2 regions of the Eubacterium sp. AF17-7 genome follow, and region 1 is predicted to be linked to the other one. Evidence: riboswitches for the same ligand, from Rfam matches in the RefSeq annotation. Region 1 holds a riboswitch; the other holds the start of a gene.
The links. Region 1 has a riboswitch for cyclic di-GMP ahead of DWW96_RS07170 (hypothetical protein). Riboswitches for the same ligand answer to the same signal wherever they lie in the genome.
Positions count from the first base shown of each region.

Region 2: it holds a riboswitch for cyclic di-GMP, as region 1 does, so the genes downstream of both, DWW96_RS01885 (hypothetical protein) here and DWW96_RS07170 (hypothetical protein) in region 1, are expected to answer to the same signal.

Region 1 is NZ_QTWU01000006.1:11,863-16,309, forward strand. Features, by position in the region: gene DWW96_RS07160 (SGNH/GDSL hydrolase family protein) at 1-416, shown strand, start outside; gene DWW96_RS07165 (iron-containing alcohol dehydrogenase family protein) at 530-1,588, shown strand; cyclic di-GMP riboswitch class I at 1,699-1,774, shown strand; gene DWW96_RS07170 (hypothetical protein) at 1,878-2,231, shown strand; gene DWW96_RS07175 (phosphoribosylaminoimidazolecarboxamide formyltransferase) at 2,416-3,591, opposite strand; gene DWW96_RS07180 (IMP cyclohydrolase) at 3,613-4,326, opposite strand.
Region 2 is NZ_QTWU01000001.1:434,763-439,209, forward strand. Features, by position in the region: gene DWW96_RS01880 (1-deoxy-D-xylulose-5-phosphate synthase) at 1-1,323, shown strand, start outside; cyclic di-GMP riboswitch class I at 1,462-1,547, shown strand; gene DWW96_RS01885 (hypothetical protein) at 1,625-3,295, shown strand; gene DWW96_RS01890 (hypothetical protein) at 3,467-4,096, shown strand; gene DWW96_RS01895 (hypothetical protein) at 4,113-4,447, shown strand, end outside.

The sequences.
Region 1 (4,447 bases):
CAGGTATAGAAAAAGTTGCATCATATAATCCTGACAGAGTATATTTTTTAATAGGAATGAATGAATCAGGTACTGACAATACAACTCCTACAATCAACAATTTTAAAACAATGATAAATAAACTTAAAAAGAAAAATAAAAATGTACAGATAGTCCTTCTTCCAATAGCACCAACGGGCAAAAGAAGTACTGCAAATGTGCCAAAGAAATCACAGCGTTTGAAATTTAATAAAGCGTACTCAGATTTGGCAGCAGCAACAGATAATGTATATTATTATGATTACACAGGTTTGTTTGATGATGGAAAAGGATATTTGAAATCATCATGTGATGGCGGTGACGGATGCCATTGGACATCAACAGCAACAATTAATTTTTCAAAGAGCCTGATGGATTGGTCAAAGAATAATTTATAGAAAATATAAAATTTATTATGCCGGGAAATATTTGAAATCATTACATATTGGATAGGTTTTAGATTAATGTTCCCGGCATAAATAATATTAAGTTAATCAAAGGAGTCACAATAATGGGTGGAAGTCATATAGCAATACCTACAATTTTGAAAGTCGGAAAAGGAACATTAGAAAATCTTGGTACTTATATTAAATCGAGTGGAATGTCTAATGCCGTAATATATTTTGGAAATGATTTAATAGACATGTTTGGTGAAACAGTAATGAAGTCACTTAAAGATGCAGGAGTCAATGTGCTTGGCTACAGAGAAATGGATTCAATTAAAATAGAAGAATTGATAGGGATTGCATTTGACATTGATTCTAAAGCACAGGTTGTAGTAGGTATTGGTGGTGGTAAAGTTATTGACGGTGCAAAATATGCCGCATATCTTAGAAAATTACCATTTATAAGCGTGCCTACTTCAGCATCCAGTGATGGCTTTTCAAGTGCTAGTGCATCACTTCTTGTTAATGGAAGACGTACATCGGTTCCGGCAAGAATGGCATATGGAATTGTTGCCGACACACAGATAATAAAAAGTGCTCCTGAAAAATTTATTTATTCAGGAATTGGAGATATGGTATCAAAAATTACGGCACTTTATGACTGGGTGTATGAAGACCAAAAAGGTTATACAGAGTTAAATGATTTTGCAATGATGATTGCAAAAAAGGCTGTAAATAGTTTTGTAAGAACACCGTTTGAAAGTATTAAAGATGATTTGTTCTTAAAAGAGTTGTTAGACTCGCTTGCAATGAGTGGAATCGCAAATGAAATTGCAGGAGGAAGTGCACCTACAAGTGGAAGTGAACATTTGATTTCACATGCTCTTGATAAAATGCTTCCTGTACCACAATTACACGGAGTCCAGGTTGGCATTGCAACTTATCTAATGAGCGTTGTTCAGAATCACAGATATAAGAGAGTAAATACAATATTTACCGATACGGGATTTTGGAATTTTGTTAAGAAATTAGACTTGGATATCAAAGACTATGAAAAGGCAATAGATATGGCACCTTCAATAAAGCCTCACAGACATACTTATTTACATGAAAAAGAATATAGAGATTTGGCAAAGAAGGTATTATATGAAGATGAAAGATTGAAAAAGGTATTTCATATTTAAAGAAATTTTTATAGTAAACGTGAATTTGTATAGACAAATTCACGAAAACTGTAAACAAATTGTAAATCGCATTGTATATATCAAAAAAAGCGATATACTATAAATATAGTAAATATATTTAGCAAAGCAGGTGAAAACCTGTGACGCAAAGCTATAGGGCCTTTAAAATGGCAGCCAGTTGCACTTTATTAGTCTTGGTGTGCTGTGCCCAAGACTTTTTTTGTACAACAGTCTAGCTTTATTCGTAAAAAGCAAAGTATATTGAACATCTTATTCTAAAGGAGGAAAAATGAATAAAGAGTTGTTAACACAAGCGGGAATTGATGTTAACGATGGAATAAGAAGATTTAATGACAAGGAGGATTTGTATGAAAGATTTTTGTTTACATTCCCAAAGGATGTAAACTACGACATAATGTGTGAAGCAATTAGCAAAGGAGACGCAGAACAGGCTTTTCAGGCAGCGAATGCATTGAAGGGGATTACAGGTAACTTAAGTTTAAACCAGTTGTATAATCATATTATTCCATTAGTCGATTCTCTAAAGAAAAGAAGAATGGAGAAGGTAAATGAACTTCTTGAGGTGGTTTCAGTGGATTATGACAAAGTTATTAAAGCGTTATCTACTAATGATAAAAAATAAAAAGTGGACAGGTCATCTTATCTTTATATTTTTTATTGAACAAAGAAATCCGGCAGACGGTTAAGTGCTGCCGGATTTCTTTGCTTTTATATATTTATTTAGTTGAAATGATTTATTCAAATTACAAAATTTTATAATTAAATAATAGTAATCTGTCATTAAATTTCATTACAGAAATAATATTTTAGTGATGGAATAAACGGATTCCTGTAAAGCTCATTACCATATTATGTCTGTTACAAGCATCGATAACATCTTGATCACGAATTGAACCACCAGGCTGTGCAACATATTTAACACCGCTCTTAGCAGCTCTTTCGATATTGTCATCGAATGGGAAGAATGCATCAGAACCAAGTGTAATATCTGAAGCCTGAGCTAACCATGCCTGTTTTTCTTCTTTTGTAAATACAGGTGGTTTTTCTGTGAAGATACTTTCCCATTTACCATCTGCAAGAACATCCATATAATCTTCACCAATGTAAAGGTCGATTGCATTATCTCTGTTAGCACGTTTCATACCTTCAATAAATGGAAGGTTAAGTACCTGTGGTGCCTGACGAAGTAACCAGTTATCAGCCTTCTGTCCGGCTAATCTTACACAGTGAATTCTTGACTGCTGTCCTGCACCTACACCGATTGCCTGACCGTTTTTAACAAAACATACTGAGTTAGACTGAGTATATTTTAATGTAATCATAGCAATTGCCATGTCAATTTTAGCGTTTTCAGGAAGGTCTTTGTTTTCAGTAACAATATTGTCAAAGAAATGTTCATCAATATTTAAATCGTTACGTCCCTGTTCAAATGTAACACCAAATACTTCTTTATGTTCGATTGGAGCAGGTTCATAATTAGGGTCAATCTGAATAATTGCGTAACTTCCTTTTTTCTTTCCTTTTAACATTTCTAAAGCTTCAGGTTCATAACCCGGAGCGATAATTCCATCTGAGAATTCTCTCTTAATGATTGCTGCTGTAGAAACATCACAAACATCAGAAAGAGCAATGAAGTCACCATATGAAGACATTCTGTCAGCACCTCTGGCTCTTGCATAAGCGCTGGCAAGTGGTGATAATTCTCCTAAATCATCAACCCAGTAAATCTTTGATTCGATTTCACTTAAAGGAAGACCAACAGCAGCTCCGGCAGGTGATACATGCTTAAAAGAAGTAGCAGCAGGAAGTCCTGTAGCTTTCTTTAATTCTCTAACTAACTGCCAACCATTGAAAGCATCAAGGAAATTGATGTATCCCGGTTTTCCGTTAAGAACTTCGATAGGAAGTTCACCTTCATTCATAAATATTCTTGATGGCTTCTGATTTGGATTACAACCATATTTTAATTCTAATTCTTTCATTATAAATCTCCAATCTTTAAATTATTTATTCTTGTTAATAATCTTAGTTTCGTATTTCCCTGTTTCAATATCGATATATCTTACAAATAAAGAAACTTTGTTATCTTTATTTAAACTGTTCCAAAGCATATCTGTGAATTCGTTCATATCATCTTTAATTGAAACAAGCTTTGGTTCACCTTCAAAACTTGGAAGCGGATTTCCATCATGCATATATGTATGAATAAAGTGACCTTCTCCATTTACAGGATTTTCATATGTAAATGTGTATCTGTTACATGCATCCGGGTTACCGTTATTGCTCTTTAAAATAGACATTGCATAATTATAAGAACCATTTTCAACCTGCATAACTCCTGAAATTCTAGGTGTATAGTTAGGACCGTCCGGTTCAAATTCTCTTGTTCTTAATGACTGCTCAAATGTCTGACCTTTATCCATTAATTCGTAAACAGTATCTGTCTGGTCACCATTTGTAACGATAGTTTTGTTACCAAGAACACGAACAGGAGCATAGATAATAAGACTTGGGTCTACTAATTTAGAAGGGTCAAATGCCTGAGTACGGATTCCTTCGCCATCTTCGACAAAAACTCTGTTTCTGCTGTTTTCGCTTCTTCCCATGATGAAATAAGCTGTTACTGCGTATTTGCCATTAGGAGTTTTACCGATTACGATTCCTCTTCCAGGGTACGCATTTTCTTTTAATTCATTTTCAAGTGATAACATCTGCATAGTGTTTCTCCTTTATAAAAAATTTTTTCTTTGGTTTCCAAATATAGAAAGGTAAGCAAGGTGCCTTATAAGACATAGCCTACGCAAATCCTGCCAAATGGGTATAAAAAAACCACCTGGG
Region 2 (4,447 bases), on a different contig from region 1:
TCATTAAGTGGTGGTGAAGCATTAGAAGGATTTGATTATGCTGTAGAATTAGAAGGAAATCTTATAATTGTTGTAAATGACAATGATATGTCAATTGCAGAAAATCATGGTGGACTGTATGGCAATTTAAAACTTCTTCGTGAAACAAATGGACAGGCAGAATGCAATTTATTTAAGGCAATGGGACTTGATTATGTTTATGTAAATGAAGGAAATGATGTAGCAAGCCTTATCGATGCATTTAATAAAGTAAAAGACAGTAGTAAGCCGGTAGTTGTTCATATTAATACATTAAAAGGAAAAGGATATGCACCTGCTGAACAGCATAAAGAACAGTGGCATTACAGTGGACCGTTTGACATAAAGACAGGAAAATCATTGTATGCTGAAGGTGGAGAAGATTATTCAAGTGTAACTTGTGATTATTTGTTAAAGAAAATGAAAGAAGACAAATCAGTAGTTGCAATTACTTCTGCAACACCAACTGTTATGGGATTTACAGAGGACAAGCGAAAAGAAGCAGGAAAACAATTTGTAGATGTAGGAATTGCAGAGGAAACAGCAGTTGCAATGGCAGCAGGAATTGCAACAAATGGTGGAAAACCGGTATATGGAGTATATAGTTCATTTGTACAAAGAACATATGACCAGTTATCACAGGATTTGTGTATTAATAATGCACCTGCAACAATAGTTACATTCTGGGGAAGTGTATATGGAATGAATGACGTAACACATTTAGGATTATACGACATTCCGATGATGGCAAATATCCCTAATCTTGTATATTTGGCACCTACGACAAAAGAAGAATATATTGCAATGCTTGATTGGAGTATAGAGCAGAATGAACATCCTGTAGCAATAAGATTGCCGGGTGGAGAAATGATATCTGACGGTAAAGAAGTAACAAAAGATTTCTCTAAATTAAATAAATATGAAGTAACTGAAAAAGGAAGCAAGGTTGCAGTTATTGCTTTAGGAACATTCTATCAGTTAGGAAAAGAAGTTGTAGATGATTTATCTGATAAATTAGATACGCAGGCAACTTTAATTAATCCATGTTATATAACAGGAATCGATAGTGAATTACTTGAAGAGTTAAAGAAAGAGCATGATGTTGTAATCACAATAGAGGATGGAATTTTAGACGGAGGATTCGGTGAAAAAATTTCAAGATTCTATGGACCAACAGATATGAAAGTAATAAATTTTGGATTGAAAAAAGAATTCTTAGACAGATATGATGTAAATGAAGTTCTTAAAGAAAATCATTTGACAAAAGAACAGATTGTTGAAGATGTGATGGCGTTAATGAAATAAAATAAATGCCGGAAAATAAAAATATTTTTATAAATCAGCTTAGAAAAAAATCCTATTTTATGGCTTGAAAATGTAAAAAAGAGTTTTATTTGGGTTGACATATAAAATAAAAATTTATAAAATAAAGACATATATTACAAATGATGAGGGTAAACTATTTGAAAAAATAGGGCACAAAGCTATGAGCCTAAAGCAACATTTGCAATGGTCGTCTGGCTGCAATTCTTTTTAAGGAGTTGCAGTTTTTTTTATACGTAAATACGTGTATAAAAGGCTGCGATAAAATTGGAAGGAGGATGTAATGAAAAGAGTAAAGAAAATGGTAGCTATGGCTACAGTCATGACGATGGTATTTAATGTGGTAATGCCAATAGGGGTTTTGGCAAAAGAAAACACAAATGAATATGGGGTACTTGCAAAAAACGGAGCAAATTTTTCAGGAAGCGGACAGATAATTGGAGATATTGTAATTAACAATGGTACTTTAAAGTATTCAAACAGTGCAACAAAGCATGTTACAGGAACTGCACATGTATCGCCGGAGGTTAAAGTAGATAAACCCGTACAGGGATATATTCCAATTGAAGTTAGTGAAATGGACAAGGAATTATATTCAGGATTATTCAATACAAATAATTATCCTGATGAGAATTCAGAATATTTTAAAAAAACTACTTCAGAATACAAAGATGGTACACAGAGTGTTTACATTGGATGGCAGACAAACAGATTTGATTTAACTGATAATGCATATTTAGATACTGTATCATTTTACAATGGACAGACATTTGAAATTCATGCAGATAAAAATCAGACAACAGTTGTCAGAGTTAAACATTTAAACGTTGGTGGCGAAGTTAAAGTAAGCGGTGACGGATACGTAGTTTTATATGTAGATGAATTGTCAGGTGGAAATCCGGGTTCATTTAATGCAGGTGGAGACAGTAGCAAGCTTACAGTTGTATTTACAGGAAAAAATGCAGGATACAATAATTTTAAAGAAGTAAATGCCAACACAATTGCAATGAATGCTACAAAGTATACACAGGTAAATGGAATATTTGCAGGAAATGTATATACAAGTGGAAATCTTGAATTTAGTGGTGATAGTTCTATAACAGGTAAGGTTTATGCACCTGATTCAAAAACAGTATTAACAGGAAGTACAAAGATTTATGGACAGTTAATAACAGATACATTAGAGATTTCAGGTGGAGCAGTTGTTTCATATAAAGCTACTAATGGATTACCTTCAGAGGTTGAAAAAGTAGTAGGAAATCTTGATACAGAAAATGGAAAGACAGAAGACGGAAAAGAAGAAACAACTAAAAAAGAAGAAGTGACTAAACCGGAAGAAACAACAAAACCTTCAGAAACAACAAAACCTTCAGAAACAACGAAGCCTGATTCAGGAAACGATAATAAAAATGATGATTCAGATAAAGAATCAATAGAAGTATCTGTAATTGTACCTTTAAAAATGTCAATCAGATTACAGGATGGAACTGTATTAAATAACAAGAGCAGTTTCAAAATTGAACTTGATAAAGAAATTAAATTCCAGATGTGTTCAAATAATTGGGACAATGATACATATGATGACAATGGAAATGGTATTGCAGGAACAGTTGTGTATACAGCAGTTGTTAGCTCTACAGCAAAGAAGAACACTTATGATGCAGCAAGCCGTACATTTACAATTGCGAAAGGTGATAAAGTATTAAGAACAGATACAAACAACTGCTTTATGGCATACAGATTTTACTTTAAGAAGGGTAATTATAATAAACAGACAGGAATTAATAGTGTAGTAAACACACCATTAGAAAGTTTATCAGTTAACCTTCCATTAGGTTCAACAATTACATGTGATGCTTATAAGGAATATAGCCGGATTGATAGTGCTGATGTATTTATTGAAACAGCAGATGATAAAACAATCTGTTATAAGGATTATTATTGGGAATATTAATAATTAGTACCAATAAGTATAGAGACAAGTTAATAAATAGTGAAATTTTACATGAAAATGTTAATAAATTCATTGCCACAGATTAAAAATGATTATATTTTTAATTTGTGTGAAAAATACAGTAATAACGCCGCAGAAATTTGATTTTTGCGGCGTTAAAGGGATATAGAAGTGAAAAAAAAGAAAGAATTAATATTAGGAGTTTCTTTAATAGTTATCATAATTGCAATGGCAATAGTGCTGGTGATAATAAATAAAGATGATAAAAAAGAATTTGAAGATGTGCAGGTGACAACTACGGTAGAGGAATCTACTAAGGCAAATGATAGCAACAATACTTTTATGGAAGAAACAATAATAAAATGCTGTTATGAATTAAGATATATATTTGCTATAAATGAATTTGATGACATAAGTACGGTATCCGTAAACAAATTAGCACAATATGGTTTGTGCCATTTATACTATAATAGCTTATTAGATATACCTGCAAGTGATGAACTTGAGTATAGAGATGCATCAAAAAAAGATATTGAAGCGGTGCTTAAAAGCCAGTTTAATGTTGAGGGCCTTAATTTGGAAGAAAGCGACATTTATAATAAGGCGGAACAGAAATTTGAAATGTGGGTTCCTAATTATTCGCAGCAGATAACATATGATTATACAGTAACTGATAATGGAGACAATCTTACAATAAATGTGGTATACTATGAAGATGAGATACGCTCAAAGGTTAAGAGTGAAGCAACTATTAATGTAGCTAAAGAAGGGGATTTATATTATATAAAAAGTTTGCATTAGTTAGTGAGAAGTTAAAATGAATAAAGATATTGATTTATTGATTAAAAAGATTGAAGAAGAATCTAAACTGATAAAAGGCGATGCTTCAAAAAATGAAATGCAGGAAATCCTTAAAGAAAAATTGGTTATAGAGCGTGAAAGAGATAATTTACTGTTAGAAAATAAACAATTAAAGGATAAGATTGAATCTTATGAACGAGACATTGTGGCTTTACAGCAAAGTCTTAAAGGAATCCTTGATATTCTTCAGGGAGAGGATAAAATTGTGCATGAAGCGGTAAAACATATAGATTCTACGGTAATAGAAACTAATAGCGAAGCACAAAAGGCACGTAGAAACGGATTAAGAGA